One region of the Microbacterium sp. NPDC064978 genome, then DNA from elsewhere that is predicted to be linked to it. Evidence: predicted binding sites of a transcription regulator. Region 1 holds the regulator's gene; the other holds the start of a gene.

The links. Region 1 encodes HrcA, which represses chaperone genes, less so after heat shock. Its sites were predicted from a motif close to TTNGCACTCGNNNNNNNCGAGTGCNAA; they were not measured.
Region 2: the regulator HrcA is predicted to act here: its motif matches at 8,987-9,013, upstream of groES (co-chaperone GroES).

The regions. Positions count from the first base shown of each region.
Region 1 is NZ_JBITWF010000001.1:9,773-24,313, reverse strand. It holds gene ACIGJI_RS00105 (HIT domain-containing protein) at 1-274, opposite strand, end outside; gene ACIGJI_RS00100 (16S rRNA (uracil(1498)-N(3))-methyltransferase) at 312-1,040, opposite strand; gene dnaJ (molecular chaperone DnaJ) at 1,043-2,155, opposite strand; gene hrcA (heat-inducible transcriptional repressor HrcA) at 2,192-3,223, opposite strand; gene hemW (radical SAM family heme chaperone HemW) at 3,333-4,550, opposite strand; gene ACIGJI_RS00080 (DUF1990 family protein) at 4,550-5,203, opposite strand; gene ACIGJI_RS00075 (GIY-YIG nuclease family protein) at 5,412-5,738, shown strand; gene lepA (translation elongation factor 4) at 5,846-7,714, opposite strand; gene ACIGJI_RS00065 (ABC transporter permease) at 7,957-8,940, shown strand; gene ACIGJI_RS00060 (ABC transporter permease) at 8,942-9,880, shown strand; gene ACIGJI_RS00055 (ABC transporter ATP-binding protein) at 9,877-11,805, shown strand; gene ACIGJI_RS00050 (ABC transporter family substrate-binding protein) at 11,937-13,649, shown strand; gene ACIGJI_RS00045 (alpha/beta hydrolase) at 13,724-14,455, shown strand; gene ACIGJI_RS00040 (MFS transporter) at 14,447-14,541, opposite strand, start outside.
Region 2 is NZ_JBITWF010000001.1:1,182,456-1,196,996, forward strand. It holds gene ACIGJI_RS05870 (hypothetical protein) at 1-161, shown strand, start outside; gene guaB (IMP dehydrogenase) at 236-1,738, opposite strand; gene ACIGJI_RS05880 (branched-chain amino acid ABC transporter permease) at 2,055-3,341, shown strand; gene ACIGJI_RS05885 (branched-chain amino acid ABC transporter permease) at 3,345-4,322, shown strand; gene ACIGJI_RS05890 (ABC transporter ATP-binding protein) at 4,312-5,310, shown strand; gene ACIGJI_RS05895 (ABC transporter ATP-binding protein) at 5,307-6,074, shown strand; gene ACIGJI_RS05900 (ABC transporter substrate-binding protein) at 6,139-7,395, opposite strand; gene rarD (EamA family transporter RarD) at 7,540-8,472, opposite strand; gene groES (co-chaperone GroES) at 8,604-8,900, opposite strand; gene ACIGJI_RS05915 (SAM-dependent methyltransferase) at 9,057-10,256, shown strand; gene ACIGJI_RS05920 (hypothetical protein) at 10,263-11,450, opposite strand; gene ACIGJI_RS05925 (hypothetical protein) at 11,434-12,498, opposite strand; gene ACIGJI_RS05930 (hypothetical protein) at 12,510-12,992, opposite strand; gene tsaD (tRNA (adenosine(37)-N6)-threonylcarbamoyltransferase complex transferase subunit TsaD) at 12,989-14,077, opposite strand; gene rimI (ribosomal protein S18-alanine N-acetyltransferase) at 14,074-14,541, opposite strand, start outside.

The DNA.
Region 1 (14,541 bases):
CACTCGCGCCGTTGTTGAAGATGAGGCGGTACTCGCCGTTGGCATGCTCCTCGGCGATGCGCTTGGCGGCGGCGACCATCTCCGCCAGCAGCTCGGGGTCCCCGGCTGCGAGTGCGGTCACGTCGCGGTACTCCTCGGTCTTCGGGATGACGAGTACATGGAGCGGCGCCTGCGGATCGATGTCGCGGATCGCGAAGACGCGACCGGTGTCGAGCAGGATCTCCCCCGGGATGTCCCCGGTGAGGATGCGCGTGAAGATCGAGGGTTCGCTCATGCTCTCAGCTTACTGGGGGGACGCGGGCCGCGGCCGGTCACCAGCGGCCGAGGGCCACCGAGAGCACGGCGATGGCGGCAGGTCCCGCAGTGGAGGTGCGCAACACGGTGTCGCCGAGCAGGACGCGCTCAGCGCCGGCCGCCGCGAGCTTCTCGAGCTCCTCCGGAGCGATCCCGCCCTCCGGACCCACCACGAGCACGAGGTCACGGTCGTCGGGAACGAGTGTGGAGAGCCGGGCGGGAGCGGTCGGGTCGAGCAGCAGCACCCGCTGCGTCGCCGCGCGCGCCGCGAGCTGTGCGGTCGACTCGGGGGCGGCCACCTCGGGCACCCAGGTCCGGTGCGCCTGCTTGGCCGCCTCGCGGACGATCGTCGCCCAGCGCTCGCGTCCCTTCACCGCCTTCGGACCCTCCCAGCGCGACACACTCCGGCTCGCCTGCCACGGCACGATCTCGTCGACGCCCAGTTCACATGCCGCCTGCACCGCGAGCTCGTCGCGGTCGCCCTTCGCCAGCGCCTGCACGAGCACGAGACGCGGAGTCGCCGGCTCGTGCTCGACGCGCTCGGCGATCCGCACATCGACGCGCGACGGTGACACCTCCTCGGCGACGCCGGTCAGCCAGACCCCTCGACCGTCACCGATGGTGACCGTCTCGCCGACGCGCAGCCGCCGGACGACGGCCGCATGCTTGGCCTCGGCGCCCGTCAGCGACACGAGACCGCCCACCGCGGCGTCGCCTGCGGACTCGACGAGGAAGTGCAGCGCCACGATCAGTGGGTACGGAACCGGTCGCGCAGCTTGGAGAACAGGCCCTGCTGGAACTGCGCGAGCTGCGGGCCCGGCGCCTTGTTCTTCTTCGCGAAGTCCTCGATCAGCTTGCGCTGCGCGGAATCGAGCTTGGTGGGGGTGACCACCTGCACACCGACGCGGAGATCGCCACGCTGCGTGCCGCGCAGCGGCGTGATGCCCCGCCCCTTGATGGTCAGCACGTCGCCGGACTGCACGCCGGGACGGATCTCCAGGTCGACCTCCCCGTCGAGCCCCTCGATCGAGGTCTCGGTGCCAAGGATGGCGTCGGTCATGGACACCTCGAGCGTGGCGAGCAGGTCGTCGCCGTCCCGGCTGAACGCGGGGTGCGGGTTGACCGTCACCTCGACGTACAGGTCGCCGTTCGGGCCACCGGCGCGTCCGACCTCGCCGGAACCCGGGAGCTGCAGCCGCAGGCCGGTCTCGACGCCCGCCGGGATGTCGAGGGACACCGTGCGGCGCGACCGGACGCGTCCCTGACCGCCGCAGGTGCCACAGGGGTACGGGATGGTCGTGCCGTAGCCCTCGCAGGTGCCGCAGGGCTGAGAGGTGACGACGTTGCCGAGCAGGCTGCGCACCTGACGCTGCACGTGGCCGGTGCCACCGCAGATGTCGCAGGTGACGGGTGACGTGCCCTCCTGGCAGCACGAGCCCTGACAGGTCTCGCAGAGCACAGCCGTGTCCACCTCGATGTCGCGGTGCGCACCGAAGACCACGTCTCCCAGGTCGAGTGTGACCCGGACGAGGGCATCCTGCCCGCGCTCCCGTCGTGACCGGGGACGAGCGCCGCGCCCGCCGCCCTGGGACGCGCCGAAGAACGTCTCGAAGATGTCGCCGAAGCCGCCGAAGCCGCCGAAGTTGTTCGCGCCGTCACCGCCGCCCATATCGTAGCGGCGGCGCGACTCCTCGTCGCTGAGCACGTCGTAGGCGTGCGTGACCAGCTTGAACTTCTCTGCGGCCTCCTCGCCCGGGTTCACGTCCGGGTGGAGCTGCCGTGCCAGGCGCCGATACGCCTTCTTGATCTCGTCGGTGGAAGCGTCCCGGGACACCCCGAGAACCTCGTAGTGGTCCGCCACAATCGCCTTTCTGCGCGTGTTTTCCGTGGGGCCGCCTCAGCGGCCGGCCTCGTCGTCGTCGAGCATCCGCGACAGGTAGCGGGCGACCGCCCGTGCCGCTGCGAGGTTGCTCGGATAGTCCATCCGGGTCGGTCCCATGACACCGACCCGCGCGGTCCCCGAGGGTGCCGCGTAGTTGCTGGCCACGATCGACGCCTCGCCGAGCCCGAAGGAGGCGTTCTCGGTGCCGATGCTCGCCGCGAGGCCGTGCTCGTCCGGCACCATCTCGCTCATCAGCCGCAGCAGCGTGACCTGCTCCTCGATGGCCTCGAGCAGGGGGTGGATGCTGCCGCGGAAGTCCTGTTCCCGTCGCGCCAGGGTCGCCGCGCCCGCCATCACGAGCCGCTCCTGCCGGAAGCCGCCGAGCTCGTCGATCACGACTCCGGCGACGGCGCGGAGAACGCGGTCCTGGGGGGTCTCCTCCGTGGCGAGGAGTGCCTGCAGGCGGTCGGAAGCCGCCGCGATCGCCTGCCCGGTGATGAGGGCGGACAGTCGAGCGCGCAGCACCGCGAGGTCCGCTTCGTCGATCGTGTCCGGCAGCGCGGTGATCCGCTGTGATACCCCGCCGGCATCCGTGACCAGGACCGTGAGGAGCCGGTTGGGAGCGAGCGTCACGAGTTCGACGTGCGTCACGTGGGCCCGCGCGAACGACGGGTACTGGGCCAGCGCGACCTGTCCGGTGAGTTGCGTGAGCACGCGGACCGTACGAACCATCAGATCGTCGAGGTCGGCCGGATCGGCGAGGAACGACTCGATGGCCGAGCGCTGCGCGGGGGAGAGCGGTCGGAGCTGGGCGAGGTGATTCACGAACACCCGGTAGCCCTTGTCCGTGGGGACGCGCCCGGACGACGTGTGCGGAGCCGTGATCAGCTCTTCGTCCTCCAGCTGCGCCATGTCGTTGCGGATCGTCGCGGCCGAGACGCCGAAGGAATGGCGGTCGACGATGGAACGGCTGCCCACGGGCTCGTGCGTCTCGACGTAGTCCTGCACGATCGCGCGGAGAACCTGCAGCCCTCGCTCTGTGACCATGGGTTCCCCTTCCCGCCGACCGGATGCTGGCACTCTGCCGCCCTGAGTGCCAATCCTACCTCCTGCGATCGGGAGTTCTCCGAAGGTAGGACGGCCCGGGCGGCGTCGCTCAGTCCGTCAGCTCACGCACCACCGCGTCGGCGAGGAGGCGACCGCGCAGCGTGAGCTGCACGCGACCGCGGATCGCCGCCGGCGCATCGATCAGGCCGTCGGCGATGAGCCCGGCGACGCGGTCCCTGTTCCGCTCCGGGACGTCCGTCACCGCGATCCCTTCGCGGATGCGGCTGAGGAGGAGGATGCGCTCGAGCGTCTGCGCCTCCTGGTCGGGACGTTCGCGACCTGCCGCCGGCGAGGATGAGGCGGCCAGCCGCTGTGCGTAGGCCGCCGGGTGCTTGACGTTCCACCACCGGAGCCCGGCCACGTGGCTGTGCGCCCCGGGGCCGAAGCCCCACCAGTCGCTCCCCCGCCAGTATGCGAGGTTGTGCCGCGACCGCTGCCCTTCGCTGCGGGCCCAGTTGCTGACCTCGTACCACTCGAACCCGGCCGCGGCGAGGCGCTCGTCCGCCATCTCGTACATGTCCGCCTGCAGGTCGTCGTCCGGCGTCGGCACCTCGCCACGACGGATCTGCCGCGCGAGCTTCGTGCCGTCTTCGATGATGAGCGCGTACGCGGAGATGTGGTCGGACTCCAGGGCGAGCGCGGCGTCGAGGGATGCTTCCCAATCCGCGAGCGATTCCCCCGGCGCGCCGTAGATGAGGTCGACGCTGACGGCGAGGCCCGCGTCCTTCGCGGCGGCGACCGCGGTGCGCACGTTCTCGGGCCGATGCGTCCGATCGAGGGCGGCGAGCACGTGCGGGACGGCCGACTGCATGCCGACGGAGAGTCTCGTGACCCCCGCCTCTGCGAGGATGCGCGCGACCTCCGGCGTCACCGTGTCGGGATTGGCCTCGACCGTCACCTCGGCACCCGGAGCGAGCCCGAACGCGGCGGTGGCCGCTCCCAGCATCCGCGCCAGATCGCCTGCCGGCAGCAGCGTGGGTGTGCCGCCACCGAAGAACACCGTGTCCATCGGCCGCAGCGCTCCGGCGTCCTCCAGCACGGTGCGGGCGAGGGCGATCTCGCCGATGAGGGTGGACGCGTAGTCCTCCTGCTTCGCCCCGCGGAGCTCGCTGGACGTGTAGGTGTTGAAGTCGCAGTAGCCGCAGCGCACCCGGCAGAACGGGATGTGGAGGTAGGCGGAGAACGGCGTCTCCGCGGAGATCGGGAGGTCGGCAGGGAGTCGCCCGTCCGGCGGCGCGGGATCCCCGAGCGGAAGCGGTCCCGCCATCACACCGGGGTCGCGTAGAGCGGGGAGATCGCGCGGAGGTAGCGCGCGAAGAGCTCGCGACGGCGGCGCTTCATGAGGGCGGGGACGAGGCGATAGAGCAGCGTGTTCGGGGCGTCGAAGGCGCGGACGGTGAACCACACCTCGTCGTTGTCCTCACGCCAGTCCACATCGAACGACTCCTCGCCGCGGACCACGGATCCGCCCACCGTGCCCAGCACGAAGCCGATCCGGCGGGTCTCCTCGGTGACGGAGATCACGCGCAGCTCCGAATCGGCGCGCATGCCACCGACACGGCCGCGCAGGTGGAGCGTCATTCCCGCGCCCACGAAGGGCATCCCCTCCGCGTCGTACCGCGGCTCCACGTCGCGCTTGCTCGGCGCGATCGGGTTCCCTTCGGCGTCGAAGCTCACGCCCGCGTACGCCGGACCGGGAGCAGGACGGACATCTTCCACGGAGAGCCCGGCGGCGCGCTGCGCCGTCCACGACAGCAGGGCCTCACCGGCCGTCTGGAAACGCTCCTCACCGCTGCCGATGCGCCAGGATTCCTCCGCCGGGATGCTGCGCTCCGGCGGGTACTGCATCAGATCCGGGGCGTGGGTCGCACCCACGGCCGCATAGTCCACCGTGTCGTCTCGGAAAGTCCCGCGCCGCATGAGTTCCAGCCTACTTCGGGTTCCCTGAGCGAACACCCCCCGCGCCGCACGCCATCACATCCCCCGGATGATGCTGGGTCCCTGAGCCTGTCGAAGGGCCCACAACACTCGGCCGAAGACGTCCTCCACAATGCTGGGTCCCTGAGCTTGTCGAAGGGATCTCCGCACGCCCCGGCCAAGCCGCACGCACCTCCGCCATGATGGCCCGATGCCATGGACCTACATCCTCGAATGCGCAGACGGCAGTTTCCACACGGGCAGCACGAACGGCGACCTCGAAGCCCGCGTCTGGGAGCACAACCACGACGACGCCTTCTCCGCCAACTTCACTCGTAACCGGAGACCCGCGGCGCTGGTGTACGCGGAGCACTTCGACACCGTCGACGCTGCCTTCTTCCGGGAGAAGCAGATCCAGGGGTGGAGCCGTCGGAAGAAGATGGCGCTGATCGAGGGCGGGTGGGAGGACCTTCCGTCGTTGTCGACCTCGTACAGTGCGCTTCGACAAGCTCAGCGACCCAGCGCGGGCAGCCCCTGAGGACGGCACGCTTCGACAAGCTCAGCGACCCAGCGTGGACCGCCCCTGAGAACCGCGCGCTTCGACAGGCTCAGCGACCCAGCGGGGGCAGCCCGGAAGAACCGAGGCTATTTCTTGTCCTTGGTCTCGACGTCGCCGGAGAGAGCGGCGATGAACGCCTCCTGGGGGACCTCGACGCGGCCCACCATCTTCATACGCTTCTTCCCCTCCTTCTGCTTCTCGAGGAGTTTGCGCTTACGGGTGATGTCACCGCCGTAGCACTTCGCGAGCACGTCCTTGCGGATCGCGCGGATCGTCTCGCGAGCGATGATGCGGGCACCGATCGCGGCCTGGATCGGCACCTCGAACTGCTGGCGAGGGATGAGCTTGCGCAGCCGCTCCGCCATCATCGTGCCGTAGGCGTACGCCTTGTCACGGTGCACGATCGAGCTGAACGCGTCGACCTTCTCGCCCTGGAGCAGGATGTCGACCTTGACGAGGTCGGCCTCCTGCTGCCCCGAGGGCTCGTAATCCAGGGAGGCGTAGCCCTGCGTCTTGGACTTGAGCTGGTCGAAGAAGTCGAACACGATCTCGCCGAGCGGCATGTTGTAGCGCAGCTCGACGCGCTCCTCGGAGAAGTACTCCATGCCGAGCAACGTGCCACGACGCGACTGGCACAGCTCCATGACGGTGCCGACGTAGTCCTTGGGCAACAGGATGGCTGCCTTGACCATGGGCTCCGACACCGAGCCGATGCGCCCGTCGGGGTACTCGCTCGGGTTCGTGACGGTGACGGTCTCGCCGGTGTCGCTCGTGAGCACCTCGTAGATCACGCTCGGCGCGGTGGTGATGAGGTCGAGGCCGAACTCCCGCGCGAGGCGCTCGGTCACGATCTCCAGGTGCAGCAGGCCGAGGAAGCCGCAGCGGAATCCGAACCCGAGAGCCACAGAGGTCTCCGGCTCGTACTGCAGCGAGGCATCGGAGAGCTTCAGCTTGTCGAGCGCCTCGCGCAGTTCCGCGTAGTCGCTGCCGTCGATCGGGTAGATACCCGAGAAGACCATCGGCTTGGGGTCCGTGTAGCCGGGAAGAGCTTCCGCCGCGGGTTTGCGGGCGTTCGTGATCGTGTCGCCGACCTTCGACTGACGCACGTCCTTCACGCCGGTGATGAGGTAGCCCACCTCGCCGACGCCGAGACCCTTGGTGGGAGTGGGCTCCGGGCTCGACACGCCGACCTCGAGAGCCTCGTGGTTCGCGCCCGTGGACATCATCTGGATGCGCTCGCGGGGCGAGAGGCTGCCGTCGACCATCCGCACGTAGGTGACGACACCGCGGTAGGCGTCGTACACGGAATCGAAGATCATGGCGCGCGCCGGTGCGTCCGCGTCCCCGACCGGAGCCGGGATCTCCTCAACGATCCGGTCGAGCAGATCCTCGACCCCCATGCCGGTCTTCCCCGAGACCCGCAGCACGTCCTCGGGCTTGCCGCCGATGAGCGAGGCGAGCTCCTTCGCGTACTTCTCGGGATCGGCGGCCGGGAGGTCGATCTTGTTGAGGACGGGGATGATGTGGAGGTCGTTCTCCAGCGCGAGGTAGAGGTTGGCCAGCGTCTGGGCCTCGATGCCCTGCGCGGCGTCGACGAGGAGGATGGCGCCCTCGCATGCCGCCAGCGACCGGGACACCTCATACGTGAAGTCCACGTGACCCGGTGTGTCGATCATGTTGAGCGCGAAGACCTCGTCGACCCCCTGCGCCTGGGCGAGCGCCCAGGGCATCCGCACCGCCTGGCTCTTGATCGTGATGCCGCGCTCACGCTCGATGTCCATGCGGTCGAGGTACTGGGCACGCATGTCCCGCTCCGCGACCACGCCGGTGATCTGGAGCATGCGGTCGGCCAGGGTCGACTTGCCGTGGTCGATGTGGGCGATGATGCAGAAATTGCGGATCTGCGCAGCCGGCGTCGCGGCAGGCTGAAGAGGGGTGAGAGCGCGTGGGGACATGTCCCGTCGATTGTACGGTGAGGGCTCTCATAATCCCCATTCGGGCGTATCGGTGATAGTCTCCCGAAGTTGCCCGGGATCAATCCGTGACACCGGATCCCGTAAGCGATACGACTCCGTCACAGACTCCGTGAGGGCTGTCGCGTCGCGCGGAACGGCGGATGACACCCGATCATCCGCCCGGCTCAGCGTTGCGTCGGCAGACCCCGAGCGCGTCTGGAGAAGAGAAAGACAAATCCCCCTTGATCAAGTACCTCGCGCGCCGTGCCCTCGGCTGGCTGCTCATGATCGTGGTCGCGACGAACCTCACCTACTTCCTCGCGTGGGGCTTCCTCGATCCGCGCAGCAACTATGTGGGTCGTCGCCCTCCGCTCACCGAAGAGCAGATCGTGAACACCCTCGCTCCCCGCAACCTGAGCGACACCGTCCCGCTCATCGAGCGGTGGTGGACCTGGTTCACCGGCATCCTCCTCCGCTGGGACTGGGGCGTGAGCCCGACCGGGGGTTCCGTCAACGAGCAGGTCGCCTACCGCATGTGGGTCAGCGCAGAGCTCGTCCTCGGGGCGACGATCCTCACGACGGTCCTCGGCATCGCGCTCGGCGTCTACACCGCGTCTCGGCAGTACAAGCTCGCCGACCGCATCGGCCAGGCCACGAGCATCATCACGCTCAACATCCCGATCGTCGTCGCGGCCTTCGCGATCGTCCTCCTCGCGATCGGCCTGAACAACGCCACCGGCACCCGCATCTTCTACGTGACCGGCAACGCGAGCCAAGGCGTCGAGGGTTTCTTCCCCACGCTCATAGACGTGTTGCAACACCTGACGCTGCCGACGATCGCGCTGGTGCTCACCGGCTACGCCAGCATCCACTTCCTGCAGCGATCGCTCCTCCTGGACAACATCAACGCCGACTACGTCCGCACGGCCCGCGCGAAGGGCCTGACCAAGCAGCAGGCCATCCGGAAGCACGCACTTCGGACGTCGCTCATCCCCGTCGCCACGCAGGTCGCCTTCACGATCCCCGCGATCTTCACCGGAGCGGTGCTGACCGAGACGATCTTCGCGTGGAACGGCATGGGCCGGTACTTCATCGAGACCATCACCAAGAACGACATCCACGGAACCGTCGCGATCGCCGCCTTCGGTGCGGTCCTCACGGCGATCGGCGCCATCCTCGCCGACATCGCCGTCGTCGTCCTCGACCCGCGCGTGAGAGTGAGCTGACATGAGCACCGACATGCTCGACCCGACCATCCACCCGGAGCCGGAGACCGCCGGCCCCGAGACCACCCGCGTCGCCACCAAGCGGCTGTCGAAGTGGACGCTGTACTGGCGACGGTTCTCCCGGAACCGCGGAGCCCTCATCGGCCTCGTGATCTTCGTCGTCCTCGTGCTGTTCGCCATCCTCGGGCCCTTCATCGCCCGGTACGACCACATCGAACTCGACTTCCTGAACCTCAGCACTCCCCCGTCCGCGGAACACTGGTTCGGCACGAACAACGCCGGAAACGACCTCTTCGCCCAGGTCGCCGTCGGCCTGCAGCGGTCGCTCATGATCGCCATCACCGTCTCCGTCGGCGTCACGATCGTGTCCGCGCTCGTCGGCACGGCCGCGGCCTACTTCGGCGGCTGGACGGAGCGCATCTCGCTCCTGGTCATCCACTTCATGATGGTGATCCCGAGCTTCCTCATCCTCGCGATGATCTCGAACAAGGCCGGCGGCGACTGGCGCGTCATCGCCCTCATCATGATCTTCGTGATCGGGTGGTACTTCCCCGCCCGCGTCATCTGGACGATGGCCCTGTCGCTCCGCGAGCGCGAGTACGTCAGTGCCTCCCGGTACATGGGCGTCGGCGGCATGCGCATCGTGCTCCGCCACCTCCTGCCCAACATCGGCTCTCTCCTCGTCATCAACTTCACCCTCGGCGTCGTCAACGCCGTGGTGACGGAGACGGGCCTGTCCTTCCTGGGCTTCGGCGTCAAGATCCCCGACGTGTCGCTCGGTGCCCTCATCGGCGCCGGCTCGAGCTCGTTGACCACGGCGCCCTGGCTGTTCTACTTCCCGGCGGCGGCGCTGACCCTGCTCACCGTGTCGATGGCGCTCATCGCCGACGGCCTGCGCGACGCCCTCGATCCCACCTCGGCTGCTGGAGGCCGCGCATGACCAACGTCCTCTCCGTCCGCGACCTCAAGGTCAGCTTCGCGTCCGAGGCCGGCCGCGTCGACGCCGTCCGCGGCGTCTCCTTCGACCTCGAAGCCGGCAAGACCCTCGGCATCGTCGGCGAATCCGGCTCCGGCAAGTCCGTGACCTCGCTCGCGATCATGGGTCTCCTCGACGAGAACGCCAAGGTCACCGGCTCGATCATGTATGACGGGAAGGAACTCGTCGGCATGAGCGACAAGCAGCTGTCGGTCATCCGCGGCAACGGCATGTCGATGGTCTTCCAGGACCCGCTGACCTCGCTCACGCCGGTCTACACGGTCGGCGATCAGCTCATCGAGGCCCTCACGGTCCACCGCGGCCTGTCCAAGAAGGACGCCTGGGACCGCTCCGTCGAGCTGCTCAAGCTCGTCGGCATCACCGAGCCCGAGCGGCGGATGAAGTCCTTCCCGCACGAGTTCTCCGGAGGCATGCGGCAGCGTGTCGTCATCGCCATCGCGATGGCCAACGATCCGAAGCTCATCATCTGCGACGAGCCCACCACGGCCCTCGACGTCACCATCCAGGCGCAGATCCTCGACCTCATCGAGAAGGCGCAGGACGAGACCGGCGCCGCGGTGATCATGATCACGCACGACATGGGCGTGGTCGCCCGCACCGCCGACGACGTGCTCGTGATGTACGCCGGCAAGCCCGTGGAGCACGCGCCCGTGCGCGAGCTGTTCCACAAGACCCGCATGCCGTACTCGATCGGTCTGCTCGGCGCCATCCCGCGCGTGGACAAGGCCGAGAAGGAGCCGCTGACCCCCATCAAGGGGAACCCGCCGCTGCTCATCAACCTCCCGGACGCCTGCCCGTTCGCCGACCGCTGCCCGATCGTCATGGACGCCTGCCGCGCCAAGGAGCCGGAACTGCTCCCCGTGCCGACGGGCTCGGGCGACCTGCACCAGGCCGCTTGCATCCGCGCGCACGAGATCGAGGACGGCGGCCTCCTCGGTGGCCTGCCCGTCTACCCCGTCCGCCCCGTCCCTGAGAGCGACCTCACACGGACGCCGCGCGAGGAGCGGCCGATCACGCTCGAGGTGAAGAACCTCCGCAAGACGTTCCCGTTGGTCAAGGGCGCGTTCCTGAAGCGCAAGGTCGGCGAGGTCCAGGCGATCAAGGGCATCAGCTTCGACGTGCGCGAGGGCGAGACGATGGCCATCGTCGGCGAGTCGGGCTCGGGCAAGACGACGACGCTGCTGCAGATCATGGACATGGTCAAGCAGACCGAGGGCGACATCGTCATCGCCGGCACCAGTGTCAACGACATCCACAGCCGCAAGGTCGAGCGCGCCCTGCGCCGCGACATCCAGATCGTCTTCCAGGACCCGATGGGAGCCCTCGACCCGCGCATGACGGTGGCCGACATCATCTCGGAGCCGCTCTTCGCGATCGGCACTCCCAAGGAGGAGGCGCACCGGCGGGTGGACGAGCTCATGGACCTCGTCGGGCTCAACCCCGCGCACAGCGACCGCTTCCCGCAGGCGTTCTCGGGCGGTCAGCGGCAGCGCATCGGCATCGCCCGGGCCCTGTCGACGAACCCCAAGATCGTCGTGCTCGACGAGCCGGTGTCCGCGCTCGACGTCTCGATCCAAGCCGGCGTCATCAACCTGCTCGACGAACTCAAGACCAAGCTCGGGCTCTCGTACCTCTTCGTCGCGCACGACCTCTCGGTGGTGCGTCACATCGCCGACCGCGTGGCCGTGATGTACCTCGGCGAGTTCGTGGAGCACGGCGACGTCGACCAGGTCTTCGACGACCCGCAGCACCCGTACACGAAGGCGCTGCTGTCGGCGATCCCCGTGCCGGATCCCGACATCGAGCGCACCCGCGAGCGGGTGGTCTTCGACGCCGAGACGATGTCGACGAAGCCCGCGACGGTCTGACCCGAAACCATGCGCCCGTTCCTGGTCACCGTCCGATAACGGTTAGGCGGCATTCACCGCAGTGCGGTGTACCGGGATAAAGCTCGAACTAGTCTTCCCTTTATGAAACGCCGAAAGGCGAAAGGAGCACCATGAAGAACAAGAAGTTGCTGGGGGCGGTCGCGATCGGCGGCGCCCTCGCACTCGCCCTCGCGGGCTGCGCGAGCGGTTCCGGGAACACCGGTGGCGGGGACAACGGCGAGAAGGTCGAGACCAAGACCGCCGACTACAACCCGCAGGACCGCAGCAACCTCCAGGAAGGTGGCGAGGTCAACTTCCCCATCAACGAGATCCCGGAGCAGCTGAACGGCTTCAACAGCGATGCCAGTGCTGACACCGCTCGCCTGTGGTCGTGGTACATGCCGCAGATCCTCCTGGTCTCGCCGGAGGGCGAGGTCACGAAGAACGACGCCTACCTCGATGCGTACGAGATCGGCGAGGAGGATGGCAACACGACCATCACCTTCACGTTCAAGGACGAGGCGCACTTCAACGACGGCACCGACATGGACTGGACGTCCATCGACGCCACGTGGAAGGCCAACCGGTCCTACGACGAGGGCTTCAACCCGAACGCGACCGACGGCTACAAGCAGATCAAGACCGTCGAGCAGGGTGACACCGCGAAGACCGCCGTCGTGACGTTCGACGGCATCTACGCCTGGCCGTCCATGGCGTTCCTCACGGGTGGCGTCCTGCACCCGGACATCGCCGACCCGGCCGTGTTCAACGAGGCCTTCATCGGCAACATGCACCCCGAGTGGGGCGCCGGCCCGTACACCGTCGACACGTTCGACGCGAACGGCGGCTTCGTCTCGTTCAAGCCGAACCCCGAGTGGTGGGGCAACGCGCCGCTGCTCGACACGGTCACCTTCACGGCCATGGAGCCCGACGCCTCGATCAACGCCTTCAAGAACGGCGAGATCGACATGGTGGGCGCCAACACCAACGACCGCCTGAAGCAGGTCCAGGAAGTGGACGACACCGTCGTCCGCCGTGCGCAGCAGACCGCCAAGACGGTCCTGCTCGTCGACGCCGACAAGCCGCAGTTCGAGGACATCGACGTGCGCAAGGCGTTCTTCCTCGGCGTGAACGTCGACCAGCAGAAGCAGATCGCGTGGAACGGCCTCGGCTACGAGGAGCCGGTCGCCGGTTCGCTCAACCTGTACTCGTTCCAGGACGGCTACAAGGACTCGTTCGCCGAAGCCGGTCTGAAGCACGACGTCGAGGGCGCCAAGAAGCTCCTCGACGACGCCGGCTGGACCGAGGGCGAGGACGGCATCCGCGAGAAGGATGGCGAGAAGCTCTCCGTCACGTTCCCGATCTTCGGTGAGGACCCGACCATCGAGGCCCTCGCGAAGTCGCTGCAGGCGCAGCAGAAGGAGATCGGCATCGACCTCAAGATCGATGTCCGCGCCTCCGCCGACTTCTCCAGCGACTTCACCACGAAGAACTGGGACGTCGTCTCGCTCCGCTTCACCGACTCCGACCCGTTCGGCCCGGCCTGGTTCTGCCAGCTCTACTGCTCGGACAGCGGTCTGAACCTGTCGGCGACCGGCACGGAGGAGATCGACAAGCAGATCGCCGACGAGGTCGAGAGCCAGAAGGACGCGGAGTCCTGGACCACCGCGGCGATGGACCTCGAGCCGAAGATCATCGAGCAGACGTGGGGCCTCATCCCGCTGTACAGCGGCCCCTCGATCTACGTGGTCAAGAACGGCCTGGCGAACCTCACGCCGGAGCCCTACGTCGGTCTCGACCTGTTCGGTGTCACGCCGGTCGAGAACGTCGGCTGGGAGAAGTAACACTCTCTGACACATCTCGTGTCGAAGCGGGGTCGGTGGTCCATCCACCGGCCCCGCTTCCTTATGCTGAAGGCGTGACCGTCCAGACCGTCCTCGTGCACGGCATCCGCACGTCCGCCACCATGTGGCGGTCGCAGGTCGAGTACCTGGAGGCGCACGGGCACCCCGTCACCGCCGTCGACCTCCCCGGCCACGGCAGCCGGATGGACGAGGACTTCACCCTTCACGAGGCGCTGCACACGATCGACGCGGCCGCCCGCGCCGCCGCGGAGAAGGGCCCCGTCCTGCTGGTCGGCCACTCGATGGGCGGGCTGCTCTCCCTCGCGTACACCGGCGGGGCCGAGCCTCCCCCTGTCGACGGACTCGTCGCCGCCGCGTGCACGTCGCTCCCCCGCGGCCCCGGGCTACGTGCCTATCGGCTGTTCGCCCGGGCCGTCGACTCCCTGCCGGACCGCGGCATGTGGCTGACGCAGCGGATGCTCGCCGCGACGATCCCCGAGGACAACCGCGGCGACTTCTCCGCCGGAGGATACGCGCTGGACATCCAGGACGAAACGCTCCGCAGCCTCGCCGCCCTGGATGTCGCCGCCGCCGTCCCCCGCATCCAGATGCCGCTCTGGTTCGTGAACGGCCAGTACGATCAGCTCCGGCTGAACGAGCCCCTGTTCCGGCGCCTGGCCCCGCAGGCGGAACTCATCGTCGTGCCGCGGACCACGCACCTGCTCACCGCCATGCGTCCGCGGGTGTTCAACGCCGTCCTCGCCCTCGCGATCGCGACGATCCAGGAGCGCGCGGCGTCACGCTGAGGACACCCGCGGCCGCGCGGCAGCGGTGAGCGCTCCCCCGACGAGCGACAGGATGGCCGCCCCCAGGAAGACGAGCCAGAACCCGC
Region 2 (14,541 bases), 1.2 Mb from region 1:
GCATCGCGATCGCCGGCATCATCGTCGGCGCCATCCTGACGATCTTCGCGATCATCGGGATCGTCCTGCTGGTGACCGTGCTGGCCGGCGTGATCGGGACGTGCGCCGAGCTCGGACCCGGGGTGTGGGACGTCGGCGGCGTCACCTACCGCTGCGGCTGACCGCACCGCGGACGACGAGGGGCCGGATGCAGCGCATCCGGCCCCTCCTGCGTCCCCCTTCCCGGGGGCCGCTGTCACTTCTTGTAGTTCGGCGCCTCGACGACGATCTGCACATCGTGCGGGTGCGACTCCTTGAGTCCCGCCGAGGTGATGCGCACGAACTTGCCGCGCTGCTTGAGCTCCTCGATGGTGCGCGCACCGACGTAGAACATCGACTGCCGCAGCCCGCCGACGAGCTGGTAGGCGACGGCGGAGAGCGGGCCGCGGTACGGGACCTGGCCCTCGATGCCCTCCGGGATCAGCTTGTCGTCACTGGGCACGTCGGCCTGGAAGTAGCGGTCCTTCGAGTACGAGGTCTGCTTGCCGCGCGTCTGCATGGCGCCGAGCGATCCCATCCCGCGGTACTGCTTGAACTGCTTGCCCGACTGGAAGACGATCTCGCCCGGCGACTCGTCCGTGCCGGCGAGCAGCGAGCCGAGCATCACGGCGTCGGCGCCGGCGACCAGGGCCTTCGCGATGTCGCCCGAGTACTGCAGGCCGCCGTCGGCGATCACCGGGACGCCGGCCGGACGCGCCGCGAGCGACGCCTCGTAGACGGCCGTCACCTGCGGCACGCCGACACCGGCGACCACGCGCGTCGTGCAGATCGAGCCGGGACCCACGCCCACCTTGACCGCGTCGACCCCCGCGTCGACCAGCGCCTGCGCGCCCTCGCGGGTGGCGACGTTGCCGCCGATGACGTCGATGTGCGCGAACGACTCGTCGGCCTTGAGGCGCTTGACGAGGTCGATCACGCCCTGGGACTGGCCGTTGGCGGTGTCGACGACGAGCACGTCGACACCGGCGTCGCGGAGGGCCTCGGCGCGCTCCCAGGCGTCGCCGAAGAAACCGATCGCCGCGCCCACCCGCAGGCGGCCCTGGTCGTCCTTGGTGGCGAGCGGGTACTTCTCGCTCTTGTCGAAGTCCTTGATGGTGATGAGGCCGGCGAGCTTGCCGTCCTCGTCGATGAGGGGCAGCTTCTCGACGCGGTGCTTCGCGAACAGCGCGATGACCTCGCCTGCCGCGACGCCCACCGGGGCGGTGACGAGGTTCTCCCTCGTCATGACGTCCTTCACGAACGTGCTCTGGCGCTCGAAGCCGGAGACGAAGCGCATGTCCCGGTTCGTGATGATGCCGACCAGACGACCCTCGTCGTCCACGACCGGGAGACCGGAGATCCGGTACTTGGCGCACAGCGCGTCGACCTCCTCCACGGTCGCGTCCTGCGTCGTGGTGATGGGGTCGGTGATCATGCCGGACTCGCTCCGCTTCACGCGGTCGACGTGCGCGGCCTGGTCGGCGATCGAGAGGTTGCGGTGCAGGATGCCGATGCCACCCTCCCGCGCCATGGCGATCGCCATGCGGGACTCGGTCACGGTGTCCATCGCGCTGGAGAGGAGCGGCGTCGCGACGGGGATCCGCCGCGTGATCCGGGACGACGTGTCGGCCTCGCTGGGGATGACGTCGGTGTGCCCGGGGAGCAGCAGCACGTCATCGTAGGTCAGTCCGACGAAGCCGAAGGGATCGTGCTGGTCCATGGAATCTCCTCCTGCGCGAGTGGCGCGGATCCGGGTGCGAATGGGGGGTCGACGTCGGCCGGTGCGCGGGCGTGACCCGTATGGAGATTCTAAGCGAGACACGCCCGAGAACATTCCCAGAGCCCTGTCGTTACCGGACCGTTGGCCCGGACGATAGGTGAATCGCCGATCGCCCATTACGCTCAAGTGCGTCGTCCATCCCCGCGGTTCGACCCGAGTCCGCGGAGACAGCACTCACAGTGGAGGTTGCGTGGGACCCACAGCACTCGCCGGACCGCGAAAGCGCCCTTGGGCCTTCGCCTTCTTCGGAATCCTGATGGCGCTCGCGGCATCGCTCCTCCTCCCTCCCTCAGCCGCATCCGCGGAGACGACGGACGACGGCCAGGAGGTCACCGACTTCTACTTCGCCGGCGTCGTCACCGACGGCGACGAGCCCGTCGAGGGCGTCGTGATGACGATCGAGGGGAACGGCTTCGACGCCGAGACCGAGACCGACGCCGAGGGCAAGTGGCGCCTGTACGTGCCGGAGAAGGAGACGTACACCCTGACGGTCGACGAGTCCACGCTTCCGGACGGCGTGATCGTCGACGCGACGCAGCTCCCCGAGGGGATCCAGCCCGTCTCGGGCACGACCGCCTCATTCGAGCTGGAGTTCGGGCTCACCGGCACGAAGATCGTGAACTTCTTCCTCGGCGAGGGCGAGCGGGTGACCGTCTCCTTCCTCGACCAGCTCCTGTCGCGCATGGTGGGCGGTCTGAACTTCGGTCTGCTGCTGGGGCTCGCCTCGATGGGCGCCGCGCTGATCTACGGCACGACCCGGCTGTCGAACTTCGCGCACGGCGAGATGGTGAGCTGGGGCGCGGTGGTCACGCTCGTCGTCACCTCGTTCTGGCAGCTCCCGCTGTGGGCCGGCATCATCGCCGCGGTCATCGGCGGTGCGGCGCTCGGCTGGGCTCTGGACGCCGGCATCTGGAAGCCACTGCGGCGCCGGGGTCTGGGCGTCGTCCAGCTCATGATCGTCAGCATCGGCCTCTCGCTGGCCCTCCGCTACGGTCTGCAGTACATCATCGGCGGCAACACCTATCAGCTGCCCGGTTCCAGCCCGGAGCCCATCCGTCTCGGGCCGATCTCCCTGTCGTACATCGACCTGATCGGCATGGCGACCAGCATCATCGTGATCCTCGGCGTCGCGTTCTTCCTCACCCGCACCCGCACCGGCAAGGCGACGAGGGCGATCTCGGACAACCCGCAGCTCGCCGCCGCCTCCGGCATCGACGTGGACAAGGTCATCCGCATCGTCTGGATCCTCGCCGGCACCCTGGCCGCGATCTCCGGGATCCTCTGGGCGTACTTCCGCCCCGGCGTGAAGTGGGACATGGGTATGCAGATGCTGCTGCTGATGTTCTGCGCCATCACGCTCGGCGGGCTCGGCTCGGCGATCGGCGCCCTGATCGGCTCGATCATCGTCGGCCTCGCGGTCGAGGTGTCCACGCTCCTCGGGGTGCCGACCGACCTCAAGTACGCCAGCGCCCTCGTCGCGCTGATCATCATCCTGCTCGTGCGACCGCAGGGCATCCTCGGACGCAAGGAAAGGTTGGGCTGACGCATGGACTTCGGAAGCATCTTCGGCAACACCGCCTCCTACCTGTTCAGCCCGACGACGATCGCCTACGCGCTCGCGGCCACCGGCCTCGCTGTGCACTTCGGCTACACGGGTCTGCTCAACTTCGGCATGGCGGCCTTCATGGCGATCGGCGGCTACGGCTACGCGATCTCGATCCTCACCTTCGGCTTCCCGTGGTGGCTGGGCGTGCTCGTCGGCATCACCGGCGGAGCGCTCTTCGCCCTGCTGCTGGGAATCCCGACGCTGCGTCTGCGCGCCGACTACCTCGCCATCGCGACCATCGCGGCCGCGGAGGTCGTGCGCCTGATGTTCGTCACGGAGCTGTTCAAGGACTGGACGAACTCCGCCGGCGGGCTCTCCGGCTACCACCAGAGCTTCCGCGATGCCAACCCGTTCCCTCCCGGGACGTACGGCTTCGGCCCGTGGACCTACAACGCGAACGACCTCTGGGTGCGGGTGTTCGGTCTGCTCACCCTCGCTCTGACGATCCTCGTGGTCTGGGCGCTCATGCGCAGCCCGTGGGGCCGCGTGCTCAAGGGCATCCGCGAGGACGAGGACGCCGTGCGGTCGCTCGGTAAGAACGTCTTCGCGTACAAGATGCAGGCGCTCGTGGTGGGTGGTGTGATCGGTGCGCTCGGCGGCATCGTCTTCGTCCTGCCCTCGGCGGTCATCCCCGGCAGCTACTCGACGTCGCTGACGTTCTTCCTGTGGACGATCCTGCTCCTCGGCGGTGCGGCGACGGTCTTCGGCCCGACGCTCGGCGCCGTGCTCTTCTGGGTGGTGTTCGCCTTCCTCGGCGCGCTCCTCCCGGCGATGGCCACGGCCGGCTACCTGCCCATGACGAGCGCACAGGCCGACGTGGTGCGCTACATCCTCATCGGCATCGTGCTGATGCTCATCGTCGTGTTCCGCCCGCAGGGCATCCTGGGGAACAAGAGGGAGATGACCTTTGTCAAGTGAGAACGACGCGGCCGTCACGCCCGCGAAGAGCGCTCCCCGCGCCAAGACCACCGGCCTCGCCGCGGGTCCCGCCGCCCCCGGAGTCAAGAAGGTCGACCCGATCCTCGTCGTGGACGCGGTGCAGCGGCGCTTCGGCGGACTGACCGCCGTCGACGTCGATCACCTCGAGATCCCGCGTGGCGCCATCACGGCACTCATCGGCCCCAACGGCGCCGGGAAGACCACACTGTTCAACCTCCTCTGCGGGTTCGACAAGCCCAACAGCGGTACCTGGTCGTACGACGGCAAGAGCCTCTCCGGCATCCCGTCCTTCAAGGTCGCCCGGATGGGCCAGGTGCGCACCTTCCAGCTCACCAAGTCGCTGTCGCTGCTGACCGTGCTGGAGAACATGAAGCTCGGTGCGAAGGACCAGCGCGGCGAGGGCTTCTGGGCCGGGCTCTTCCCCTTCCTCTGGCGCGCGCAGGAGCAGGAGATCGAGCAGCGGGCCCACGAGCTCCTCGTGCGCTTCAAGCTCGACGCCAAGGAGCAGGACTTCGCCGCCTCCCTCTCCGGCGGTCAGCGCAAGCTCCTGGAGATGGCACGGGCGCTCATGAGCGACCCGAACCTGGTGATGCTCGACGAGCCGATGGCCGGGGTGAACCCCGCCCTCACGCAGTCGCTCCTCGACCACATCCTCGACCTCAAGGACCTCGGGATGACGGTGCTCTTCGTGGAGCACGACATGCACATGGTGCGTCACATCGCCGATTGGGTCGTCGTGATGGCCGAGGGGCGCGTGGTGGCCGAGGGGCCTCCGGAGACCGTCATGGAGGACCCCGCGGTCGTGGACGCCTACCTGGGCGCCCATCAGGACGTGGACCTCGGCGCCGTCACCGGCCGCCTCCCGGTGATCTCGGACGCCGACGCGGAGCGCATCCGCGAGCAGATCGAGACGGAGGTCGAGGCCGAGGTCGAGGCCGAGGACGCCGCCGAGGAGGACAAGGCATGAGCACCGCGATCCCCGCCGAGGGCACCCCCGAGACCGGCGACGTCATCGTCGAGCTGAAGGACGTGCACGCCGGCTACCTGCCGGGAGTGAACATCCTCAACGGCGCGAACCTCGTCGCCCGCCAGGGCGAGCTCATCGGCATCATCGGCCCGAACGGCGCCGGGAAGTCGACGCTCCTCAAGGCGATCTTCGGCATGGTGAACGTCCGCGAGGGCGACATCACCGTCAAGGGCGAGAGCATCGTCGGCCTCAAGGCCGACAAGCTCGTACGCCGCGGTGTCGCCTTCGTGCCGCAGACGAACAACGTGTTCCCGTCGCTCACCATCCAGGAGAACCTGGAGATGGGGCTCTACCAGAACCCGAAGATCTTCGCGGAGCGGCTCGAGTTCGTCAGCAGCATCTTCGCCGAGATCGGCAAGCGCCTGAAGCAGCGTGCGGGCTCGCTCTCCGGCGGCGAGCGCCAGATGGTCGCCATGTCCCGCGCGCTCATGATGGATCCGTCCGTGCTGCTGCTGGACGAGCCGTCCGCCGGCCTCTCCCCCGTGCGGCAGGACGACGCCTTCATCCGCGTCTCCGACATCAACAAGGCGGGCGTGACGACGATCATGGTCGAGCAGAACGCCCGTCGGTGCCTGCAGATCTGCGACCGCGGCTACGTGCTCGACCAGGGGAAGGACGCCTACGAGGGCACCGGTCGGGAGCTGCTGAACGATCCGAAGGTCATCGGCCTCTACCTCGGCACCCTCGGGACCGACGCCGCCTGAGACCTCGCGCCGCACGAGGAAGGCCCCGGATGCCGAAGCATCCGGGGCCTTCATCGTGCGGTGTTTACTTGATGCGCGAGGTGACGTTCTCGGCGTCGAACTCGTAGACGCCGATCGCGGCACCCTTCGGGTCGTTGTTCTCGTCGAACGTGATCTCGCCGGAGAGGCCGTCGTAGTCCGGCGTGCCGCCGTCGTTGATGATCGCGGCGCAGTCGGCGAAGTTGTCGCACTTCTCGCCGTCGCCGTCGCCGCCGGAGACGGTGATCATCTCCGCCGCGATGTCCGGGCCCTCGACCGAGCCGGCCTTCAGCGCCGCCAGAGCGATGAGGACCACGGCGTCGTACGCCTCGGCCGAGTAGGTCACGGCGTCGATCGGGTCGTTGCCCTCGGCCGTCCAGACCTCGTTCAGCTGGTCGAGGAAGTCCTGCGGCAGCTCGGCGCCGGCGCGGGTGCCCTTCGAGCCCTCGAGGCTCACCGGGATGTCGGCGCCCCAGTCCTTGAGGTTGCCGTCGACGAGGTACAGCGAGCCCGTGTCGACCCCGGCGTTGCCCAGCAGCGGCGCGATGGTGGCGAACTGGTCGTAGGAGACGACAGCGACGGCGTCCGGGTTCGCCGCGGCGATCTCCGAGACCTGCGCGTTGAACTGACCGTCACCCTGGTTGTACGACGCATCGGCGACGACCTCGCCGCCGGTGCTCTCGAACGTGGCCTTGATCGCCTCGAACAGGCCCGTGCCGTACGGGTCGTTCTGGTAGATGATGCCCAGCGTCTTGTGGCCGTCCTCGGCGATCTCGTTGCCGAGGACCTCGCCCTGGAGGTTGTCGCTCGGTGCGGTGCGGAAGTACAGCGGGTTGATGCCCGTGAAGTCCGGCGAGGTGTTGGACGGGGACACCGTGAGGATGTCCGCACCCGCGTTGCCGTCGAGGATGAGCTTGGTGACGCTGGAGGACGCCGCGCCGATCATGGCGGTGATGTCGCCGTTGCGCAGGTTGGTGATGGAGGTCTCGTAGGCCTTGTTGTCGAGGTCGCCCTCGTCGCCCGTGCTGAGGTCGATCGTGATGCCGGCGTCGGCCTCGTTGATCTGGTTGACGGCGAGCTGGACGCCGGCCTCCATCGGCGCGCCCAGGAACGCGAGCGTACCGGTGGCGGGTAGCAGCGAACCGAGCTTGAGCGTCAGGTCGGCGGCGGGCTTGTCGCCGCCCCCGTCCGACGGCTCCGCATCGGGCGTGCTGCTGCAGCCCGCGATGATGAGGGCGGAGGCGCTGACCAGCGCGATCCCGGCGAAGATCCTCGCGCTGCGCGAGCCCTTCAGTGCGTTCATGATGCTCCCTTGCGTAAACGAACGTGGATGATGACCACAGTCGGGTGCTCTAACACTAGGGCGTGCGCCCCGCGCGCAGGAGGGGCAAGTATCTCGGTGCGTTAACGATCCAGGGCCGCCGTTTCGGGGCGCGGACAGGACCGATCAGAGCGCCGCGGCGCGGGTGGCACGACGGCCGCGACGCGCGGCGAGGAGCAGATCGACGACGAAGACCGCGATCGCGACCCACACCAGGAGGAACCCGATCCAGCGCTCCGGCGGCATCGGCTCGTGCAGCACGACGACCCCGATCACGAACTGCAGGACCGGGGTGAGGAACTGCAGCATCCCGATGATCGTGAGGTCGACGCGACGCGTGCCGGCCGCGAACAGCAGCAGGGGGACAGCCGTGGCCACCCCCGCGAAGGCGAGCAGCACGGCGTGCGGCCAGCCCGCGGTCCCCATCGTCAGGCCGACGGGCGTCGTCGCCACGATCACGAGCTGCACCACCGCGGTGGGGATCAGCCAGAACGACTCGAGCGTCAACCCGCTGACCGCGTCGACGGCAGGGCCGATCTTCTTCTTGATGAGCCCGTACAGACCGAAGGAAGCGGTGAGGGTCAGGGCGATCCAGGGGACGTGGCCGTACGCCACGATGATGACGACGACCGCGACGGCCGCGATCCCGACCGCCGCCCACTGCAGACGGCGGAGGCGCTCCTTGAGGACGAAGACGCCGAGCAGCACGGTGGTGATCGGGTTGATGAAGTAGCCGAGCGCCGTCTCCACCACGTTCTCGCTCAACGTGCCGAGGACGAAGACCTGCCAGTTGACGTAGATGAGCAGGCCGGCGAGGGCCGTCCACCCGAGCAGTCGCGGACTCCGGACGATCGCGAGGAAGGCGGGCCATCCCCTCGTGACGGTGAGCAGCAGAAGACAGAAGACGAAGGAGAGCAGCACCCGCCAGGCGACCACCTCCCACGGCCCGGTGGGCTGCAGCAGGAGGAAGTAGAGCGGCAGCACGCCCCACAGGAGGTATGCGCTCCCGGCGTAGGCGACGCCCGCCGTCCGGGTGGCGCGGGTCGTCTCGGGGGTCACCGCACAACCCTATGCCCGCGAGGACGAGGGCCGCGCCGCTCCGGACGCGGAAGAGGGCCCGGATGCCGAAGCATCCGGGCCCTCTTCGGACCGGGTTCCCGTCCGCCGTGCAGAGGGAACCGAGTGTGCGATCAGCGGACGACGACCGCCAGGACGTCGCGAGCCGACAGGACGAGGAACTCGTCCGCGCCGAACTTCACCTCGGTGCCGCCGTACTTGCTGTAGAGCACGCGGTCGCCGACGGCGACGTCGAGCGGAACGCGGTTGCCGTTGTCGTCGATGCGGCCGGGGCCGACCGCCACGACCTCGCCCTCCTGGGGCTTCTCCTTGGCGGTGTCGGGGATGACCAGGCCACTCGCGGTGGTCTGCTCGGCCTCGACCTGCTTGATGACGATGCGGTCCTCGAGCGGCTTGATGGAAACCGACACGGTCTACCTCTTCTTTCTTGACGCTGACACGAAAGACTCGTTCGCACTCTCAACCCGAGAGTGCTAATGCCAGTGTATGCGGTCGGCTGGCACTCATGCAATGCGAGTGCCAACCCGGGTCACACGTCACGCGGGTCCTAGGCTGGGAGGGTGGAGATGTCCGAGCTGCGCGCCCTGCTGACCCCCGCCGGCCTCGAGCTGCTCGACGCGCTCGGGCCGGTCACCTCCACCGCCGAGGCGGCCGCAGCCGTCTCCCGGCTGCGGGCTGCGGGACACTCCCCCGACCTCGTCTCCGCCGTCGTCGGGCAGGCGCACCTGCGCGCCAGGGCCACGGCGAAGTTCGGCCCCTTCGCCGCCCGCATGCTCTTCACCCGCGCGGGCCTCGAGCAGGCCACCCGCCTCGGCGTGGCCGCCCGCCACGCCCAGCGGATCCGCCGAGCCGGCCTCACGAGCGTCGCGGACCTCGGCTGCGGGATCGGCGGCGACGCCCTCGCGTTCGCCGGCGCGGGACTGGCGGTCCATGCGGTGGACGCCGACGAGGTGACCGCGGCCCTCGCCGCCTACAACCTCGCCCCGTTCGGGGACGACGCCACCGTCCGGCATGCCACGGCCGAGGACGCGCTCGGAGAGCCGGTCCCCGGCCAGGCGATCTGGATGGATCCCGCCCGCCGCACCTCCGGACACAGCGAGACCCGGCGCGTCTCCGCCGACGACTACTCGCCGTCCCTCGACTGGGCGTTCGCCGTCGCCGCGCAGCGCCCCACGGGGATCAAGCTCGGCCCCGCCCACGACCGCGACGCCCTGCCCGCGGACGCGGAGACGCAGTGGGTCAGCGCCGACGGCAGCGTCGTGGAGCTCGTCGTCTGGTCCAGGGAGCTGGCCAGGGAAGGGGTCCGGCGCTCGGCCCTGGTGATCCGCGGCGAGCGCTCGCACGAGCTCACCGGCCCTGCCGATGCCGAGGACGCTCCGGTCCGACCGCTCGGGGCCTTCCTCCACGAGCCGGACGGCGCCGTCATCCGGGCGCGCCTCATCGGCGACGTCGCCCGCAGCCTCGATGCGGGGATGCTCGACCCGCGCATCGCCTACCTCACCTCCGATGCCGCGCTGACGAGCCCGTTCGTGCAGTCCTTCCGCGTCCGGGAGACGCTGCCGATCACGCCGAAGACGATCAACGCGGCCCTGAAGACGCACGGCATCGGCCGCATCGAGATCAAGAAGCGCGGGGTCGACGTCGACCCCGCGGCCTTCCGGCGCAAGCTGACCCTGCGCGGCGACGCCGAGGCGACCCTGATCCTCGCCCGCTTCGGCGATCAGCGACGCGCGATCCTCGCCGACCGGGTGCCCGTCGCGGACTGAGAGCGATCAGTCGTCCGGGTCGCGGCCAGGGATGTCGACGCGGATCGGATCCCCCGGCGGCCCGGTGGTCACGAGATACGACTCGCCCGTCGCCTCGTCGACCACGGCCGGGCCCGAGGTCACCGTGAGGTACGGCATCTGCCAGCGGGTGAAGGCCACCTCGACCACGGACGCCGACAGCAGCTCTCCCGTCTCCTGATCCACGTCGAGGAGCTGCACGCGCAGCCCGGACTGGAGCGCCTCGTCGAGGGTGGCGCACTGCCGCGAACCGTCGGCGTCGACGATCAGGCAGCGCTGGGCGGGGCCGGTCGTCGTACGGCGGTCGCCCAGCCACACCGGCTGCTCGCGGAACGAGCCGAGGAGGGTGAGGTTGAGGTCATAACCGTCGCGGATGAGTTCCTTCACCCTCGGGCGCTGCTCCTCCCCGAACTGGGCGAAGAGCGTGGAGCTTCCGCCCCACCGCTGGATGCTCACCATCGGCTCGTCCGCGGTGGAGAACAGCATCACCGCCGTCACGCTGTCGGTGGAGAACGAGTCCTCGTCGTCACCGGTATCGGAGGCCGCCACGGGGAGCGCGGCGTACAGGCCCGGCCCCAGCTCCTCCTCCGCTGCCAGACAGGTGGATTGGGAGTCCTCGCCCACGTCGAGGATCAGGCACCGGGTGGCCCCGTCATCCTGCGTGGCGAACCAGGCGAGCGCGCCCTCCGCCTCCGCCACCGGGCGCACGGAGCCGGGGTCGTAGTCCTCCCCGGCGAGTTCGATCCGTCGCTGCTCCTGCGCCTCGGTCAAGGGGAACGCCTCCGACCGCGGGGCGAACAGCGCCCACCCCGCCCCGACGCCGATCGCCAGGAGGGTCGCTGCCGCCACGAGCACCGGCACGACTCCGCGCGCCCGCATCGGCGCGCCCGTCTCGACGGGTGCGGGTGGTGCTCCGGCCGCGGCGAGCGGCGATGCGTCGGAAGCCGGCGGCGGATCGGACTCCCGACCCTCGTCTTCCGCCACCGGGAGCGCCTCGGAGGCTGCCGTCGGCCGTTCCTCCGCCGGAAGCTCCTGCCGTCGATGCTCCTCCTGGAGCTCGCGCAGGCGCCGGGCACCGGCGGCGTCGAGTCCGCCGTCCCGACCATAGGCCGCGCGCTCCAGTGCTCGGCGCTCCTCCGCCGCAGCGGAGCCCTGGCGGTCAGTCTCCTCCCGCACCGACGTCGCTCCCCTCTCGGATGATCACGAACGACCCGAAACCGGAGGTCGGCAGCTCGTAGGTCGTCATTCCACCGGTCTCCGCGTCGGTCACCTGCAACCGCAGCCGACCGTCGTGCTCCTGCAGCGTCTCCGTCGTCTCACAGGCCCGCGGCGCGTCGGCCGTCGCCCCGTCGTAGATGAGGCACTGCCGACCCGTCTCCCCTTCGGAGGCCGTCCAGATCGGGACGTCGCGGTCGTACCCGGCGACCCAGATCGAGTTCGGGTCGAAGCCGTCATCGGCCAGGCGCTCGGCGGTCCGTGTCTCCGCCTCGTTCGCGTAGGTGGGGCCGCTCTCGCCGGAGCCGTACTCCGAGACGTCGACGCTCACCGCCGGTTCACCGTCGGGCGTGAGGAGCAGATGGGCCATGACCTGGCGCGTGTACTCGTCGTCGCGCTGGGTCGTCACCTCGCCCCAGAGGCCGTCCTCCTGCACCGCTTCCCGCTGGTTGCAGCTCGGCGTCGTGCTCTCCCCTGCGCCCAGGACCAGGCAGATGCTCGCACCCCCGTTCTGCGTCGCCACCCAGATGACCGCGTCGTCCTCCGTCGCGAGCGCGCGCACCGAGCCCGGGTCGAATCGTCCGGACGCGACGAGATCGGACTGCCATCCCTGCTGCTCGGCGCTGAGGGAGACCGCTGTGCCGCCGCTCCGGCCGAACGCCAGCCATCCCACGCCGACCCCGAGGAGGAGCACGACGACCGCGCCGAGCGCGAGCATGCCGAGGGAACGGCGCCGCCGCCTCTGAGCCGGAACGTCGCTCTGAGCGGTGACGACGTCCGTGGACTCCTCGTCCGGCTCCACGGGCGCGTCGTCTCCGGCCGACGGCTCGTCGTCGTCCTCTGCAGCGGCGAAGGAGCCGAGGGACGGCGGAGGTCCCGGCGACGGGCGTCGCCGGTCAGCGTCGAGCTGTCGCAGGCGCGCGGCCTCCGCGTCCGTGAGGCCTCCGCCCGGGCCGAAAGCCTTGCGCAGCAGGGCCCTGCGCTCCTCGACGTCGTCGTCGTCCGTCATGGCCAGCCCGCCTAGCCGAGTCTCTCGAACTGCATCCCCGCCCAGACCAGCCATCCCAGGCTGTACACGGTCGCGCACAGGCCGAGCACGAGGGCCCAGCGCGCGATCGCCCGGTTCTCCACGGGGCGTCGGAGGGACATGATGGCGGCGATCACCGCGACGATCGCGACCGGGATCCCCCACCCGACGAAGAACGACGCGCCGAGGGCGACGATCGCCGCGAGCAGCGCCCACGGGGCCAGGCGGGTGTCGTCGACGACGGCGGGCTCGACCGCCGGCTCCCAGCCCTCGTCCTCTCCGTGGTCGAGGTCGGGCCCGGTCACGACGACGGGCTCGATGCCGACCGGACCGGTCGGCAGCTTCGTGTAGCCCTCGCGCGGCGCTCCGGGAAGGCGCGCCGTCCCTGCCGGGCGTTCGACCTGCCCGCTCGCGCGCTCGACCCGCGCACGGGGCGTGGCCCCGTCCGACTCCGGCTCCTGCGCGAGCCCGGTCACGCCGGCACCGCCTCCGCGACCTGGATCTCGGTGACCGGCAGGGTCGAGTCGGCGCCGAAGCCGAGGGTCGATGCGGGGCGCCCGGACGCGATGAGCTCAGCGGCCAGCGCCGCGATCATGGCGCCGTTGTCCGTGCAGAGCGACAGCGGAGGGATGCGCACGGTGACGCCGGCCTCGGCGGCCCTGGCGAGGGCGACGTCGCGGAGCCGACGGTTCGCGATCACACCGCCGCCCAGGAGCAGCCGCGGCACTCCGAGGTCGGCGCACGCGTTGAGCGCCTTGGTGACCAAGACGTCGACGACGGCCTCCCGGAAACTGGCGGCGACGTCGGCGATCGGGAGGTCCCGGGCGTCGGCACCCGCCTCGGCGTTCTCGGCCTCGAAGCGCTCGATCCAGCGGGCGACCGCGGTCTTCAGCCCGGAGAACGAGAAGTCGTAGCGATGCTTCGCGAGGTCGGAGGCGCGGGACAGCCCGCGCGGGAAGCGGATCGCGTCCGGGTTTCCGCCCACCGCGGCCCTGTCGATCTCGGGGCCGCCGGGGTAGGGCAGGGACAGCAGTCGAGCGACCTTGTCGAAAGCCTCGCCCGCGGCGTCGTCCACGGTCTCGCCGAGCAGCTCCACGTCGGTCGTGAGATCGCGCACGTGGAGCAGGGAGGTGTGGCCGCCGGAGACCAGCAGCGCGATCGTCGGATACTCCAACGGCGCCGAGTCCGGCGTCAGGATGTCGGCCGCGATGTGACCGACGAGGTGATTGACCGCATACAGCGGCTTGTCCAGGGCGACCGCGAGTCCCTTCGCCGCCCCCACACCGACCATGAGCGCTCCCGCGAGGCCCGGACCGCTGGTCACGGCCACCGCATCGAGGTCGGCGAGACGGACGCCGGCCTCGGCGAGCGCGGCGTCGATGGTCGGCTGGAGGGCCTCGAGATGCGCGCGGGCGGCGACCTCCGGCACGACGCCGCCGTACCGGGCGTGCTCGTCCATGCTGGAGGCGATCGTGTTGGACAGCAGCGTACGACCGCGCACGATGCCGATGCCGGTCTCGTCGCAGCTCGTCTCGATGCCGAGCACCAGGGGCTCACTCATGCGGTCGCCTCCTCCGGCGTGTCGGCGGGCGCCGGGTGGCGGCGCAGATCCAGACGCATCACGATCGCGTCCACGTCATCCGGCTGATAGTAGCGGGGGCGCCTGCCGATCTCCTCGAAGCCCTCCGCGCGATACAGTCCTTCGGCCGGAGGGTTGTCGGCGCGCACCTCGAGGAACACCTCGAGCGCCCCGCGGTCGGCGGCCGCCTGGAGCAGCGCACGCAGCAGCGCGCGCCCGCGGCCCTGACCCCGGACCTCGGCGAGGAGGGCGATGGTCTGGATGTCGGCGTCCGCACCGCCCTGCAGCGCCCGGATGCCGCCGTATCCGACGATCGCCCCGCCCCGCTCGTCGACGAGGTAGCGGCCGTGCGGGCTCGCCAGCTCGCTCGCCATGGTGTCCCGGCTCCACGCGTCGGTCGGGAACGAGCGCTGCTCGATGGCCATGATCGCGTCGAGATCGTCCGG